3 regions of the Rhizobium sp. CB2179 genome follow, and region 2 is predicted to be linked to each of the others. Evidence: riboswitches for the same ligand, from Rfam matches in the RefSeq annotation. Region 2 holds a riboswitch; each other region holds the start of a gene.

Region 1 (5,660 bases), 360 kb from region 2:
AGACAAGTGCTGAAGTCGCCGGCTTCCCGACGCTCGAAGCGGTGCCGACCAATCTCGTCGGCAACGTCCGCAACGACATCTATCTGATTGGCGAAGCGCTGAAGTTGATCGACAAGCAGAAGCTGCTGCCGATGGATGCCGGCGACCTCAGCGCGGTGACGAGCTACCACAAGGCGGTCGACAACGCGACGAAGTTCATCCCGCTCTGGGTGAAAGTGGCGGTCGCGATCGCGCTCGGCCTCGGTACGATGGTGGGCTGGAAGCGCATCGTCGTCACCGTTGGCGAAAAGATCGGCAAGACGCATCTGACCTATGGTCAGGGCGCGGCAGCCGAAGTCGTGGCGATGGTCACTATCGCCTCGGCCGACCATCTCGGCCTGCCGGTCTCGACCACCCATGTGCTGTCATCAGGCGTTGCCGGCACTATGGCGGCCAACGGTTCCGGCCTGCAATGGTCGACCGTGCGCAACATGCTGATGGCCTGGGTGCTGACGCTGCCGGCCTCGATCGCGATCGCCTTCGTGCTGTTCGTGATCATGCGCCAGGTTTTTTAAAGCAAATTCCCGGCAAAGCGCGAAGCGGTTTTGCCGGGAATTGCGTCAAAACAAAAGGTAGAGCGTTCCGTCAGCCCGTCGAGGCCAATTTGGTATTGCGATCGCTGATGAAGATGCCCGCCTCGGCGGCGGGCATCGCCTTGCCGAAAAGATAGCCCTGGCCGATGTCGCAGCCAAGCTGCAGCAGGAAGGCGAGCTGGCCGTGCTCCTCGATGCCTTCCGCCGTCGTCTTGATGTTGAGGCTCCTGCCGAGGCCGAGCATGGCGCGGACGATCTTTTCCTGCCGCTCGTCGTCGCGATAGGTGGCGATGAAACTTTTGTCGATCTTGATCTTGTCGAAACGATAGCGGGAAAGCTGGGCGAGGCTCGAATAGCCCGTGCCGAAATCGTCGAGTGCGATCTGGATGCCGGCGGCGTGCAGCTCGTCGAGAATGAGGGCGGCGATGGCGGGATCCTGGATCAGCGCGTTTTCGGTGATCTCCACTTCCAGGCGCTGCGGCGGCAGCCGGCTTGCCGAAAGGACCTTGAGAATACGCGATGTCAGCAATCTGTCTTCCATCTGCACCGGCGAGACGTTGAAGGACAACGTCACATGATCCGGCCAGGCGAGTGCGTCGCTGCAGGCCTGGGTGAGGAGATCCTCGAATAATGCCGTGATCATGCCGGTTTCCTCGGCGATATCGATGAAGACCGGCGGCGGGATGTTGACGCCGTCGTCGCCGATCCAGCGCGCCAGCGCCTCGAAGCCGCAGAGCTGGCCGGTCTTGAGGTCGATCAGCGGCTGATAGAAGGGCTTGATCGCCTTGTTGGAGATCGCGGCGCGCAGCCTGGTTTCCAGCGCGGCGCGTTCCGTTACCTTGTCCTGCATCGAAGGTTCGAAGACGAAATAGTGGTTGGGTCCGCGTGATTTCGCCTCGTACATGGCGAGGTCGGCACGGTGGGCGGCATCTTCCAGCGGCTCGGCTCCCTCGGCCCAGCGGTCATAGCCGACGCTGGCGCCGACTTCGACGGCAAAGCCATCGATATGGATCGGCCGGGTGACGGCCTGGATCAGCAGCTTGGCAAAACGCTCCTCGCGCTGCGCCGTCAGGGCGAAGGCGACGATGATGAATTCGTCGCCGCCGAAGCGATAGACGCAATCGGCATTGCCGAGCGCGCAGATGCGTCTGGCAACCTCGATCAACAGGATGTCGCCGCCCTTGTGGCCGACGAGGTCATTGACCTTCTTGAAGCCGTCGAGGTCAACGGAGAAGATGGTGACGTTGCGGTCCCACTCCTCGATCTCGGCCTCGTCGTCCTTGATCGGCCGGGAGAGGCTCTTGCGCTCGAAGGCGTAGCGGTTCGGCAGCTTGGTGAGATGGTCGTGGGTTGCGGTCCAATCGGCTTTTGCCTGGGCGGCCGCGCGCAGTTCCATTTCCTTACGCAGGTCGGCGATGCGCAGCACCGAATAGACGAAGCTCATGGCGCCGGCGATGCCGAGCGCCAGAACGAGCTTGTCGGCGCCGTACTCGCCGAAGCCGGTCATGAAGGCGACCAGGCTGTCGTCGAGCTGTAGCAGCGTGCCGAGAAGCCAGAGGGTCACTCCAGACACCACGATCGACACGCATTGCCGTCCGGCCCTGCTTTGGAAAAACACCGGCATTATGCCTTCTCCATCTCCACCTTCGCGGAAATATCACGAAAGTCTGAAATGTTTGTTGAAACCAGAAGGCGAATTATCAGAGGCGGCAGCCTGTCGCTGTGCCGCAGAGAGACCCGACGGGGCCTGTGGGGAACTAGGGCGTCGTTATCAGCGCGATCGCCTTCGTGGTTCGGGAGACCGGCTGATGCGGGAAAAGAACGAAGGCGAGCGTGCTAATGCATCGCTCGCCCTTTCTCGTGCTTCAGGCGGTGACGATCAGCAGCGGAACGCTGAAGATGAGACCGACCAGAACCGTGACTGTGGCGACACGCATAAAACGCAGGCGTCGCGTGCGCTCGCCACTCCAATCATATGTCATTCTTCCATCTCCTTGGGACAAGGAAGTAGTCCCCGCAAAGCCGGGTTCAACATAGATGACGCGATTTGCTTGTGCAAAGCTGGATAAGATCAGCAGTCTCTAATGCTGGAAGCGCAGAGACCAGCGCTGTCCGTTGCTGGTCATGCGGATGACGGAAAGCGGCTCGACGTCGCTCAGCCAGAAGGAGGAGAGCGGCGCCTGCAGTACATGCACGATCGCTGCCCGGATGACGGCCGCGTGGCTAACGGCGATCACATGGCCGCCGAGGCTCGATTGCTCATCCATCCAGCCGGCGATGCGCGTGCGCAGATCAACAAGGCTCTCGCCGCCATGCGGGGCCGCTTCCGGATCGCTCATCCACCCCACGAGGTTCTCCGGCTCTTCGGTCCCGATGGCCGCGATCGACCTGCCGGCCCAGCGGCCATGGTCGCAGTCGCAAAGCGCCTGATCTATTTGGGCTTCGAGGCGGAGCGCATCGGCAGTCTGACGGGCGCGCAAGGCGGGGCTCGTGACAATAAGGTCGGCGCGGGGCAGAGCGATCATCCTGCCGGCCTCCTCCACTGCCTTGTCCTCCAGCGGTTCGTCGAGCGGGAACAGGGCCTTGCGGCTTGCCGCCGTCGCGCCATGGCAGATCCAGGTGAGGCGCGTGTTCACAGCCGTTCTTGCCTCCCGGAATGCGGCGACAGCGTCCTTCGCCGGCTTGTGAAGTTTCGTTGACAGTCTCTTCGGCGTGCAGATATAACCGTGCTGTTGCGGGTTTGGAAGCCGGTGTAAGTCCGGCGCGGTCGCGCCACTGTGACCAGCGTGTCGAAAGCTCTTCGCGCTGGAAGTCAGACCCTACTGCACGAGCACTCTTTCGACTGAACGCGTCATTCCCGGAGGAATACATGTCTGACACCACTTTCGCGCCCGTAGCAGTACCGGCGCCGATCCCTGTAGGAGAGATCCTGCCCTGGGCGATCTTCGGCGGCCTGCTGATGCTCATCGTCCTCTATTTCGTCGGCACCGAGGAAGGCGCGATGGCGCTGTTCAACGGCATGTATGTGCACGAATTCGTGCATGACGGCCGCCATCTCCTCGGCTTTCCCTGCCACTAAAGCGCTTCGCGATCGGAGTTCCTGACATGGTTGGAAACCTTCTGCTTCGCGGCATGCTCGCGGGCCTGATTGCCGGCATCCTCGTTTTCGCTTTCGCCCATATTTTCGGCGAGCCGCTGGTCGATGCGGCGATCGCTTTCGAGGAGGCAAGTGCCCAAGCAGCCGGCGAGGCTGCCGAACCCGAAATCGTCAGCCGCGCCACACAGGCCGGTCTTGGCCTTTTCACCGGCGTCATGGCCTACAGCGTCGCCGTCGGTGGGCTCTTCGCGCTCGCTTTCGCTTTCGTGCAAGGCCGCTTCAGCAGCCTTTCGCCGCGCGGTACCTCGGCCGTCATCGCCATCGCCGCCTTCGTGGCGGTCGTGCTTGTTCCCAGCATCAAATATCCCGCCACTCCGCCGGCGGTCGGCAATCCCGACACGATCGGCGTCAGGACCGAACTGTTCTTCCTGATGATCGTCGTTTCGCTTGCCGCGCTCATGGCCGCGGTGGCGCTGTCACGTCGTCTCTCCGGGCGCTTCGGTCCCTGGAACGGCGCGACTATCGCCGGCGTTGCCTATCTCGTCTTCATCGGCCTCGTGCTCTCTCTGCTGCCGCCGATCAACGAAGTGCCGGAGAATTTTTCGGCGATGGTGCTCTGGGGCTTCCGCACGACCTCGCTCGGCATGCATGCGATCCTCTGGACAACGCTCGGCCTCGCCTTCGGGGCGCTGGCGGAAAAGCGGCTTGCCGTTAAGGGCGGGCAACGCGGCCGGCCGGCAACGGCATTTCACTGAACGCATCGAAGGGCGCCGCCTTGCCGGCGCCCTGAACTTTTCGGGCGATTATGAAAAACGACAGAGCCAGACCACTGCTGCTGATGGCGTTTTCTGCCGCCGCGTTTTTTTGTGTGATCGCTGGAAGCGCTTTTGCCCATAGCCGCGGCGACGGCGGCAGCCATGCCGGGCTGAATATTCCGCAAATCTCCCATGGCGAGATGGCTGTCATGTCTGACTATCGCAGTGGGATTGTCGATCTTGCATCCCGTGCTGTCGATACGAACGAGCCGTTCCGCCGCGTGCTGAACTATGCAGAGATCCAGTATTCCTACTGTCTGTGGGGCCGGATGCCGGGCAGCGTGACGGATGAGGAAAGCCCGTTCAACGAATGCGCTCATGCCTATCTCGCCGCGACCAAGGCGGTCTTGCTTTCGATGCGCGAGATGCCGCGGGAGGCTGCCGCGGCGGGTGAAATCATTTCCGCGGTCGACGCCGACATGGTGCGGCGCGGGCTTGCGCTGATCAGCTGCCGGTTCAGCGACGAAGCCTTCAACACCGCCGATATCGTCAAGCCGCGCTGGAGCGAGATCCCATTCCATGCCGCCAGCATGGCGTCGCTGACGGGGCTTGCCGCGTTGTTCGGACTTGGCGTGTTTGCGCTTCGTCGCTTCTCGCGACCGAAAGCTCAGTCGTCGGAATAGCGCTGCTCGCGCCACGGATCGCCGTAGATGTGGTAGCCGTTCTTTTCCCAGAAGCCGGCCTGGTCGGCAGGCATCAGCTCGATGCGGCGCAGCCATTTGGCGCTTTTCCAGAAATAGAGATGCGGCACGACGAGGCGCATCGGGCCGCCGTGCTCCGGTGTCAGCGGCAGGCCTTCCCAGGCGGTGGCGAGGATCGCATCCTCGGCAGCGAAATCGGAGAGCGGCAGGTTGGTGGTATAGCCGTCATAACTCGTCAGCATGACGTAAGCGGCTTCAGGCTTCGGCATGGCGAGGTCGAGCAGATTGCGCGTCGAAACGCCCTTCCATTTGTTGTCGTAGCGCGACCAGGTGGTGACGCAGTGGATATCGCTCACCCCCGTGCTCTGTTCGATCGCCTGGAAGTCGGCCCAGGTGAGGGTGCGCGTCGTTTCGACGAGGCCGCGCACCTCGAGCCGCCAGGTCTCGGTCGAGATGACAGGCTGCTGGCCGAGATCGAGCACCGGCCAGTTCTTGACGAGGTGCTGGCCGGGCGGCAGGCGCTCGGCTTCGGGAC
Region 2 (5,660 bases):
GTGCTGGAGACGCTCGGCAAGGTGACGATGGTCGCCTTCGACAAAACAGGCACGCTGACGGAAGGCAAGCCTCAGGTGACTGACATCATTTCCTTTGGTCTGACCGAGGCGCAGGTGCTGTCGCGCGCGGCGGTGCTGGAACAGGGTTCCAGCCATCCGCTGGCGCTGGCGATCCTCAACCGCGCCAAGGCGGACGGCGTTCCCGTGCCGCCGGCCTTCGAGCTGGAAGCGCTGCCGGGCAAGGGCGTCAGCGGCAAAGTCGGTGGTGAGACGCTGGACCTCTTGTCGCCGCCCGCCGCCCGCGAGCGCGGGACGCTCAGTGCTGAACAGGATGCACGCATCTCGGCGTTGAACGACGAGGGCAAGAGCGTGTCGGTGCTGCTCGTCAACGGTGTTGTGGCCGGCCTTATCGCCATGCGCGACGAGCCGCGTCAGGATGCCGAGGCCGGGCTCGCTGCCCTCAAATCAGCAGGCGTCAAGGCTATCATGCTGACCGGCGACAACAAGCGGACGGCAGCAGCCGTTGCCGGCATGCTCGGCATCGACTGGCGCGGCGAGATGATGCCGGAGGACAAGCAGCGGGTCGTCGGCGAATTGAAGCGCCAAGGCTTCATCGTCGCCAAGGTCGGCGACGGCATCAACGATGCTCCGGCGCTGGCCGCCGCCGATATCGGCATTGCCATGGGTGGCGGCACCGATGTGGCGCTGGAGACGGCGGATGCCGCCGTGCTGCACGGACGTGTCGGCGACGTGGCGCGGATGATCGAACTTTCCAAACGCACGATGCGCAATATCCTGCAGAATATCACCATCGCACTCGGACTGAAGGCGGTGTTCCTGGTGACGACGATCGCCGGCATCACCGGGCTCTGGCCGGCGATCCTCGCCGATACCGGCGCCACCGTGCTGGTGACGATCAACGCGCTGCGGCTGCTTCGAATAAAGATATAAACTTTCCTGACTTCATCCCTCCCGCGCTCGTCACCGGCGGGATGTCCCATCGACGATTCAGGCCCGATCTCGAATCGAAAATCGCGGGACCGGCCATAGATAGGCTCTCCTCGTCGGGACTTTCTCCACAGCCTGCTTTCTTTAAGCTTTCGTTAGCCATGTTTTTCACAGGAACGTAGCGATTTCAAACCTGTCGTAACGCAATGCACAAACCATCCGTTGACGCGAATTTGGATTCGCGTACCATATCTAGTGTTCGAGGTTCCGTCGATTCGTGAGGATCGGCGGCTAAGACGGGAATACGGTGCGTTTCGCCATCATGGCGCGGCAATGCCGGAGCTGCCCCCGCAACTGTAAGCGGCGAGCAACTGTCCGATTTCAGGTCACTGGAGCATGATGCTCCGGGAAGGCTGGGGCAGGGTGCTTTGACCCGTGAGCCAGGAGACCTGCCTCGAACGAAACGTCCACGGGCGGGGTGTCCGGAAGGTCGCGTTGCATGGCTGCGGGGAATCTCCGCATCGCGTTTCGCAGGCCCGAGCCTCCGCCCCCGAAACCTTCGCATTGAGCCACTTCGGGGTGAAGTCATGTCAGTATCTCAGTTCAGGCCGCCACCCGCTAGAGGTAGAGGGCGGATCACGCCCAGCGGCTGAACGAGCCGCATCGCTGCAAAATACAGAGTGTTTTCGACGGATATCGCGAGATTTCCGATCGATGTCCTGCGTCCCAATCGCGTCGTCACGAGGAATATCATGACCATCACCGTCTACAGCAAGCCTGCCTGCGTCCAATGCACTGCCACCTACCGCGCCCTCGACCGGTTGGGCGTCGATTATGACATCGTCGATATTTCGCAGAATGCCGAAGCGCTCGATCGGGTCCGCAGCCTCGGCTACATGCAGGCGCCCGTCGTCATCGCCGGCGAGCAGCATTGGGCCGGCTTCCGTCCCGACATGATCAGCGCACTTTCCTGAGGAAAGGCGATGGCTCTGATCGTCTATTATTCCAGCCGGTCCGAGAACACCCATCGGTTCGTCGCCAAGCTCGGACTGCGCGCGGCGCGCATTCCGCCAAATGGCGCAGACGCGTTCCATATCCGCGAACCCTTCGTGCTGATCGTGCCGACCTATAGCGGCGACGGCGGCAAGGGCGCCGTTCCCAAGCAGGTGATCCGTTTCCTCAACGATACGGAAAACCGAGGACACATCCGCGGCGTGATTGCCGCGGGCAACAGCAATTTCGGCGAAACATACGGGCTCGCCGGCGACGTGATCTCAAAGAAGTGCCAGGTGCCTTACCTCTACAGGTTCGAACTGCTGGGCACAGAAGCGGATGTCGCCAACGTCAAACACGGAATGGAACGGTTTTGGACACGGGAATTCTCGAACGCCCTTTGAAAGCAGCGGAAACGCTCGACTACCACGCGCTGAATGCGATGCTGAACCTCTATGACGATCAGGGGCGGATCCAGCTCGACAAGGATCGAATGGCGGCCAAGCAGTATTTCCTGCAGCATGTGAACCAGAACACGGTGTTCTTTCACAATCTCCGGGAAAAGCTCGATTACCTCGTGACCGAGGGCTATTACGAGCAGGAGGTTCTCGACCAGTATTCCTTCAATTTCGTGCGGGATCTGTTCGACCAGGCCTATGCCAAGAAGTTCCGTTTCCCGACCTTCCTCGGCGCCTTCAAATATTACACCAGCTATACGCTGAAGACCTTCGACGGAAAGCGCTATCTCGAGCGCTATGAGGACCGCATCTGCATGGTGGCCCTGGCCTTGGCGCGCGGCGACGAGAGCCTTGCCCGCGACATGGTCGACGAGATCATTTCCGGCCGCTTCCAGCCGGCGACGCCGACCTTCCTCAATGCCGGTAAGAAGCAGCGCGGCGAACTGGTTTCCTGCTTCCTGCTGCGCGTCGAGGACAATATGGAATCGATCGGCCGGTCGATCAATTCGGCGCTGCAATTGTCGAAGCGCGGCGGCGGCGTGGCGCTGTCGCTGACGAATATCCGCGAGGCAGGCGCGCCGATCAAGCATATCGAGAACCAGTCCTCGGGCATCATCCCTGTCATGAAGCTGCTCGAAGACAGTTTTTCCTATGCCAACCAGCTCGGCGCACGGCAGGGCGCGGGGGCCGTCTATCTCAATGCCCATCACCCCGACATCATGCGCTTTCTCGACACCAAGCGCGAAAATGCCGACGAGAAGATCCGCATCAAGACGCTGTCGCTCGGCGTCGTCGTGCCCGATATCACCTTCGAACTCGCGAGGAACAACGAGGACATGTACCTGTTCTCGCCCTATGACGTGGAGCGCGTCTATGGCGTGCCCTTCACCGAGATTTCGGTGACGGAAAAGTACCGCGAGATGGCTGACGACGCCCGCATCTCCAAGAAGAAGATCAAGGCACGCGAATTCTTCCAGGTGCTTGCCGAAATCCAGTTCGAGAGCGGCTATCCCTACATCATGTTCGAGGACACGGTGAACCGGGCAAACCCGATCGCCGGACGTGTTTCGATGAGCAATCTATGCTCGGAAATCCTGCAGGTGAGTGAGGCGAGCGAATATAACGACGACCTCTCCTACAAACATCTCGGCAAGGACATCTCCTGTAATCTCGGCTCGCTGAACATCGCGGCAGCGATGGATTCGGTCGATTTCGGCAAGACGATCGAGACCTCGATCCGGGCGTTGAGTGCTGTTTCCGACATGAGCCACATCTCCTCAGTCCCTTCGATCGAGAAGGGCAATGACGAGAGCCATGCGATCGGCCTCGGCCAGATGAATCTGCACGGCTACCTCGCCCGCGAACGCATCTTCTATGGCTCCGAGGAAGGCGTCGATTTCACCAACATCTATTTCTACACGGTGACCTACTACGCGATCCGCGCCTCGAATCTTTTGGCGGTCGAACGCGGCGCGAGCTTCAAGGGCTTCGAGAACTCGAAATATGCCTCCGGCGACTATTTCGACAAATATACCGACCGGCTCTGGGAGCCTGCGACGGAGAGGGTCAAGGCGCTGTTCGAGACGTCAGGCATTCACATTCCGACGCAGGAAGATTGGGTGGCGTTGAAGAAGGCGGTGATGGCCTCCGGCCTCTATAACCAGAACCTGCAAGCAGTGCCGCCGACAGGCTCGATCTCTTATATCAATCACTCGACCTCCTCGATCCATCCGATCGTCTCGAAGATCGAGATCCGCAAGGAAGGCAAGATCGGCCGCGTCTATTATCCGGCGCCGTTCATGACCAACGACAATCTCGATTATTATCAGGATGCCTACGAGATCGGGCCGGAGAAGATCATCGACACCTATGCGGCGGCGACCCAGCATGTCGACCAGGGCCTGTCACTGACCTTGTTCTTCCGCGACACGGCAACGACGCGCGACATCAACAAGGCGCAGATCCATGCCTGGAAGAAGGGCATCAAGACGATCTACTACATCCGCCTTCGCCAGATGGCGCTGTCCGGCACCGAGGTGCAGGGCTGCGTGTCTTGTACGCTGTAATTTGATATTTCGCTCCGGAGCATTTGCCCCTCACCCTAACCCTCTCCCCGTTTTGACGGGGAGAGGGGACTTGCCACACGAACCGGCAATAAAGACGGAAAAGGGTGCGGCATATCCCCTTCGCCCCGCTGGCGGGGATCCGAAGGACGGGTCGAGACCAGTGGCTCGACCCAGGCAACGGTGCCGGCAGGCGGATGAGGGGCAAATCCGGACACATTTCTCAAGAGGGAACACAATGAACATGCAATTGAAGCCGGTCAGCCGCGTGCGCGCCATCAACTGGAACCGCATCGAGGACGACAAGGATCTCGAAGTCTGGAACCGGCTCACCGGCAATTTCTGGCTGCCGGAAAAAGTGCCGCTTTCCAACGACATTCCCTCCTGGGCAACGCTGACGCCGGCCGAGCAGCAGCTGACTATCCGCGTTTTCACTGGATTGACGCTGCTCGACACGATCCAGAACGGCGTCGGTTCCATCCGGCTGATGGAGGATGCGGTAACGCCGCATGAGGAGGCGGTGCTTTCCAACGTCTCCTTCATGGAGGCGGTGCATGCGCGCTCCTATTCGTCGATCTTCTCGACGCTGTGCTCGACGCCCGATGTCGACGATGCCTATCGCTGGTCGGAGGAGAACGAATTCCTGCAGCGGAAATCGGCGCTGATCATGGAGCAGTATCGCTCCGGCGATCCGTTGAAGAAGAAGGTTGCGAGCGTTTTTCTCGAAAGCTTCCTGTTCTATTCCGGCTTCTACCTGCCGATGTACTGGTCGAGCCGGGCCAAGCTGACCAACACGGCCGACATGATCCGGCTGATCATCCGCGACGAGGCGGTGCACGGCTATTATATCGGCTACAAGTTCCAGCGCGAGTTGGAGCGGCTCGGCGAGGAACGGAAGCAGGAGATCAAGGATTTCGCCTTCGAACTGCTGCTCGAACTCTACGACAACGAGGCGAAATATACCGAAGCGCTGTATGACGGCGTCGGGCTGACCGAGGACGTCAAGAAATTCCTGCACTACAATGCCAATAAGGCGCTGATGAACCTTGGCTACGAGGCGCTGTTCCCGGCTGAAGCCTGCAAGGTCAATCCGGCGATCCTGTCGGCGCTTTCGCCGAATGCCGACGAGAACCACGACTTCTTCTCCGGCTCCGGCTCCTCCTATGTCATCGGCAAGGCGGTGGCGACCGAGGACGAG
Region 3 (5,660 bases), 1.8 Mb from region 2:
CGCACTGATACCTTCATTCCGCTCGGCGGCGGTGAAGAGGTCGATCCGCGCTACGACCTGCCGCGGGCCGAGATGCTCTCGCCGGTCAGCACCATGTGTGTGCGCAGCTGCGACGGTGGCTTCTTCCCGATCAGCTCGAACGCCACCTCGGTCGATTTCGGCCGCGACGCCCAGACCTGCGCCAAGATGTGCCCGGGCATCGAGACCGAACTGTTCTATCGTGACGTGACGAGCACCGAAGCCTCGAACATGATCGCGGTCGCAACGGGCACGCCCTACAGCGCCATGAAAAATGCCTTTGCCTACAAGAACCGCACGCCCGGGGAAAAGTCCGCTTGCACCTGCAATCTCACCGCCTATTACGAGGAGATGCGCGGCAAGCAGACGTTGAGCGAACCGCCGCAGCAGGGCTCGATCACCACCATCCGCACCAATCCCCCGGCGAAGGATGCGGCAGCGCAGATCGCACCGCAGCCGTCCGTTCCCGAGCGCCCCTACGATCCGGCGCAGAACCGCGTCCGTCAGGTCGGCCCGCAGTTCCTGGCCGGCGATCAGGGCTCGATCGATCTCGCCAACCCGGCAACGTCAGGTCCGCAGCCGCAACAGCAGCAGTGATCGAACAGCTGGAACGGCGGTGGCCGAGCTATAGCGGCGTTGTGCCAAGGTGCATGAGATGACAGCTATGTCACGTGAACGTGCGGCGCGATGTGAATGCGGGTCGCTTGAGCATGGTCAGTAGGTCGTACGACCGCCGCTCAGGTCGAACGTCGATGCGGTCGTGAAGGAGTTCTCTTCAGAGAGCAGCCAGACGACCATCGAAGCGATCTCGTGAAGTTCGGCAAAACGGTCGCGCGGAATGCGGACGCGCATATATTCGATAAACTCGGCTGTCAGCCCGTCCAATATGGGTGTCTTTGCTGTGGTCGGCGTTACCGCGTTCACGGCGATTCCCGTCTTTGCGAGTTCCTTGCCAAGAGACTTGGTGAAGCCCAGCACCCCGGCTTTCGCTGCGCTGTAGGCGGCGATGTTCGGATTTCCCTCCTTGCCCGCAACCGAGGAGATGTTCACGATCCGCCCGTAGTCGCGCTTCAACATAACCGGAACGACGTGCCGGCAGCAGTTGAAGGTTCCCGTGAGGCAGACATCGACAACATCTTTCCACTCGCTGACATCGTATTCGATCGTGGGTTTTACCGGACCGGTAATCCCGGCGGAATTGACGAGGCCATCAATACGGCCAAAAATCTCCTCGGTCCTCCCCGCCGCGTTTTTCACTGATACGGGATCTGCGACATTGACGCCGAAAGCAACCGTGCCGGATCCGAGAGCGGAAGCGCTGTCCTTCGCCATGTTTTCGTTCAGGTCCCAAATGGCCACCTTGCCACCAGACTGGATGACGCGCTCTGCGATCGCGTAGCCGATGCCGCGCGCACCGCCTGTGATTACGATGATGCGTTCCTTCAAGTCGATCATGTTCATTGGGCCGTTATCCTCCGATTGAGCCGCCGATAGCCGAATATCCAATTCCGGGACTTCGCCTTCAGCGTATCGATATGACGGTCAGGAATAAAGACATCTCGGCCTCGCACGGCGTCGGCGATACCGGTTTGCTCACCTTGACTGTCAATGGCGTGACTGTGCGATTGAGGCGATGCTCCACCGCACTGCCCTAGGCGTTCAGTCCCCATCCATCATGAAAGACGAGTTCCTCGAGCGGTAGCCGCTGCCGCCAGCCTTTGACGGAGAGTTCCGGCTCGTCATAGAGCCGGTCGACGAAACCGGCACAGAGCCAGGCGACCACCTCGATATGCTCGGGTATGCCGAGAATGCTCTTTAGATCGCCTTCGCGAAAAATGCTGACCCAACCGATGCCGACCCCTTCCGCCCGCGCCGCCAGCCAGAGATTTTGGATGGCGCAGACGGTCGAATATGAATCCATCTTCGGATTGTGGGTGCGCCCCAGCACCACGCTGCCACTACGCGTGGGATCGCAGGTCACGCATATGCCGAGCGGCGCCTCCACGATGCCTTCGAGCTTGAGGGCGCGGTAGGCCTGCCGCCGCTCGCCGGCAAACATCTGCGCCGCCTCCTCGTTGGCGCTCGCAAAGGCGTCCCGGACGCGCGCCCGCACAGTTGGGCTTTTCACCAGAATGAAATTCCACGGCTGCATGAAACCAACCGACGGCGCGTGATGCGCTGCCGTCAGCAACCGCTTCACGACATCGTCGGGCAAAGGGTCGGGGAGGAACTGACTGCGAACGTCACGCCGCGTCATGATCGCGTGATAGACGGCCTCGCGTTCGATCAAGGAAAAACCGGATGCCGCCGAAAGGGCATCCTCATCAAAGGGTCGCATCGTCAAATCCCAAACAACGCGACCGCCCCGCCGTCCGCGCGGATCGGTCTATCTTGCCAGGCCGGTCTTCTGACTCGGCGTCATCCGTCTGCCGCAGCCTTCCCGGCGAAAAGCCAGTGGCGTGATGAAGCGGCAGGCGTCGGCCTTACAGCGTTGGGCACGTTCCGGTCTTGCACCAGATTCCCGATTCTCCCGCCTTACCGGCGGGCACCTGACGGCGCATCTATTTCAGGAAACCGGCGCGGCGGCAAGCTGGACCCGATGTGGCGTTGAAGCCGCGTTCGGTTTGGCAGCGGCGCGATGTTCCCTGAACGCCGCAGCCAGCGTTCTGAGCGCCGAGCGCGATCTTGCATCCGTTAGTGTCGAATGCAGGACAATCTCCGACGAGGGCAGCGGCGGCAGGCTGAAGCGCTGACTCACTTCAATCGAGCCCACCGGCGCAAGACGGTGGGAGAATGCCGCGACCGCAAGTCCAGCCGACACCGCCGCCGTCATCACCAGCGAGCCCCCGCCGAGGAAAACCTCGTTCCAGGCGATTCCTGCACCATCGAGCGCGTGGGTGGCGATGTTGTGGACGCCACAGGACGGTGACAGCGCAGCAAGACGCAGCGGCTCGCCGCGGCGATACTCGAACTGCGGTGCCGCGAACCACCCGAAATGCTCCGGCCCCAGCACCTCGCCGTCACGCCGGTCCTCCTCCCGGCGAATGATCGCCGCATCCAGCTCACCGCGATCGAATGCATCGAGCAACACTCGAGAATTGTCGAGCCGCACCTCGATCGTCAGCCCTGGATCGTGAGCGCTGAGACGCGCCAGAATCGTCGGAACCTCCGGCCCCGCCACATGCGCGGCTATGCCGAGCGTGAAGTGCCGGCTTGTCGAGGAAAGAGCTGCGACCGCACGATCATGAGCGCCGATGAAATCCCGCGCGGATTGAAGAAAGACCGCGCCCTGCGCCGACAGGCGCACCAAACGCGGGGTCCGCTCGATCAGCCTGTGGCCGAGCCGCTCCTCCAACCGCTTCAACTTGACGCTAATTGCGGCCTGGGTGCTGCCTAACGCCTCAGCGGCGCGGGTGAAGCTCTGCAGCTCGGCAATAGTCACGAACGCCCGGACCGCATCCACATCGAGCATCGTCATATCAATCATCCGAAATTGTTGTTTCTGAAATAGAAAATCATCCAATTCAGTTATGGTCAAGTGACGATTATGGTGGCTCCCGGCAGCGCATCGATTTCACCTGTCATCGGGATTTCGCCGTCGCTCATCCCGTGCTGAAAGGATAACCATGTCACCCGCTTCCATCATCTCATCCAGGCTGCAGGGCATCGTCGCCTTGGCAGCTGCTTGCCTTTCATCCCTGATGTTCGGCCTGGAGATCTCAAGCGTACCCGCGATATTGCCGACGCTGGAGGCGGTGCTGCATGCCGATTTCCAGCAACTTCAATGGATCATGAATGCCTATACGATCGCGGTGACAACGGTGCTTATGGCAACGGGCACGCTGGCCGACCGTTATGGCCGCAAGCGCGTCTTCCTGATCGGCATCATTGCCTTCGGCTTGACCTCGCTGATCTGCGGGCTCGCGGACAATGCATCCGTTCTGATCGTCGCCCGCTTCCTCCAGGGCATGAGTGGCGGCGCTATGCTGATCTGCCAGGTGGCCGTCCTCTCGCACCAGTTTCCAGAGGGCCGGCAGCGCGGCATGGCCTTCGGCTGGTGGGGGATTATCTTCGGCATCGGCTTGGGATTCGGGCCGCTCATCGGCGTTACGATCGCGGCCTTATCGACGTGGGAATGGGTATTCCTAGTCCATGTCGTGCTGGCGGTCGTGACAGCCACGCTCGCCGTCTTCGGCGTCCGCGAATCGCGTGACCCGGAGGCGAAAAGCCTCGATATCGCGGGCATCGCCAGCCTGTCGCTTTCCGTCTTCTGCCTTGCCTTCTACATCACCCAGGGACCGGCCCTCGGTTTTGGCAGTACTACGGCACTTGCGGTCATCTGCCTTTCGGCCGCAAGTTTCATAGCCTTCATCGTCGCAGAGAAGATCAATTCGCGGCCGATGTTCGATGTCTCGGTCTTTCGAATCCGTGCCTTCTCCGGCGCCATAATCGGCTCGATCGCAATGAATATCAGCTTTTGGCCCTTCATGATCTATCTGCCGATCTGGTTTCAGGCAGGCCTTGGTTATGGTAGTCTCGCCGCCGGTTTGTCGCTGCTCGCCTATACGCTTCCCACGCTCATCGTCCCGCCGCTGGCCGAGCGGCTCTCGCTGCGCTATCGCCCCGGTCTCGTCATTCCAATCGGCCTATTCACGATCGGCCTCGGTTTCCTGCTGATGCGGCTTGGAGCCGCCTCCGCCGCAGCAAGCTGGCTGACCATGCTGCCCGGCTCATTGCTGTCGGGCCTCGGCCTCGGAATGACCAATACCCCCGTCACCAACACGACGACAGGCGCAGTTGCGCGTGACCGCGCCGGCATGGCATCGGGGATCGATATGAGCGCCCGGATGATCTCACTCGCGATCAATATCGCGGTGATGGGCTTCATCCTGGTCAGCGGGGTGTTCTCACATCTAGAAAACGTCCTGCCGGCGACGCTCGGCCCGGAACAACTGCGGGCTATGGCTGAACGCATCTCCGCTGGAAACATCGCCTCCCTTCCCGATCTGCCCGCCGACATCATCCGCGACGCGCTCGTCGAGGGATTCGGCCGGGTGATGCTCTACGGTGGCCTCGGTGTGTGGCTGCTGGCCACGGCCAGCTTCCTCGTCTTCGGCTCAGGAAAGATTCGCCGCTGCGCCGAAGATGAGGCATGCAATTCGACTGTGGTTTGAGGATGAGGCAGTGCTATGCTCTGGAGGTGAGAATGGAGCAAGACGTCACCGCGCACCCCCTCTATCCAGCAGCGAACAGACAGCCGCCCCGCGTCGGTTTGAAGCGGCTTGGCAAGCCTCTTCACCCCATCGTTCCTATGGCCTTATGGCCACCGAAGGCGTATGGACTGAGACAGTCCATCGCAGCATCCCGGTTGCCCGTGCCCCGCCTCACACCCATGATCCTTGCGGTCGCCCTGTTCATGGAACAGATGGATTCGACCGTGATCGCCACCAGCCTGCCGGCAATCGCCGCCGATATCGGCACCTCGCCGATCGCGCTGAAGCTCGCCGTCACCAGCTATCTCGTGGCGCTGGCGATCTTCATCCCGATCAGCGGCTGGATGTCCGATCGTTTCGGTGCGCGCAACATCTTCCGCATGGCGATCTTCGTCTTCATGATCGGCTCGATCGCCTGCGCCTTTTCAA

The links. Region 2 has a riboswitch for cobalamin ahead of nrdH (glutaredoxin-like protein NrdH). Riboswitches for the same ligand answer to the same signal wherever they lie in the genome.
Region 1: it holds a riboswitch for cobalamin, as region 2 does, so the genes downstream of both, AC244Q_RS18105 (CbtB domain-containing protein) here and nrdH (glutaredoxin-like protein NrdH) in region 2, are expected to answer to the same signal.
Region 3: it holds a riboswitch for cobalamin, as region 2 does, so the genes downstream of both, bluB (5,6-dimethylbenzimidazole synthase) here and nrdH (glutaredoxin-like protein NrdH) in region 2, are expected to answer to the same signal.

The regions. Positions count from the first base shown of each region.
Region 1 covers NZ_CM172781.1:3,643,109-3,648,768, reverse strand. The annotation lists gene AC244Q_RS18120 (inorganic phosphate transporter) at 1-554, shown strand, start outside; gene AC244Q_RS18115 (putative bifunctional diguanylate cyclase/phosphodiesterase) at 625-2,196, opposite strand; gene AC244Q_RS18110 (histidine phosphatase family protein) at 2,654-3,208, opposite strand; adenosylcobalamin (AdoCbl) riboswitch at 3,286-3,428, shown strand; gene AC244Q_RS18105 (CbtB domain-containing protein) at 3,442-3,651, shown strand; gene AC244Q_RS18100 (CbtA family protein) at 3,678-4,424, shown strand; gene AC244Q_RS18095 (hypothetical protein) at 4,508-5,107, shown strand; gene AC244Q_RS18090 (sulfite oxidase-like oxidoreductase) at 5,092-5,660, opposite strand, start outside.
Region 2 covers NZ_CM172781.1:3,998,897-4,004,556, reverse strand. The annotation lists gene AC244Q_RS19770 (heavy metal translocating P-type ATPase) at 1-951, shown strand, start outside; cobalamin riboswitch at 1,194-1,419, shown strand; gene nrdH (glutaredoxin-like protein NrdH) at 1,701-1,922, shown strand; gene nrdI (class Ib ribonucleoside-diphosphate reductase assembly flavoprotein NrdI) at 1,932-2,345, shown strand; gene nrdE (class 1b ribonucleoside-diphosphate reductase subunit alpha) at 2,384-4,465, shown strand; gene nrdF (class 1b ribonucleoside-diphosphate reductase subunit beta) at 4,701-5,660, shown strand, end outside.
Region 3 covers NZ_CM172781.1:2,173,007-2,178,666, forward strand. The annotation lists gene AC244Q_RS10850 (DUF2865 domain-containing protein) at 1-615, shown strand, start outside; gene AC244Q_RS10855 (SDR family NAD(P)-dependent oxidoreductase) at 733-1,479, opposite strand; gene bluB (5,6-dimethylbenzimidazole synthase) at 1,670-2,356, opposite strand; cobalamin riboswitch at 2,399-2,586, opposite strand; gene AC244Q_RS10865 (LysR family transcriptional regulator) at 2,585-3,496, opposite strand; gene AC244Q_RS10870 (MFS transporter) at 3,645-5,192, shown strand; gene AC244Q_RS10875 (MFS transporter) at 5,411-5,660, shown strand, end outside.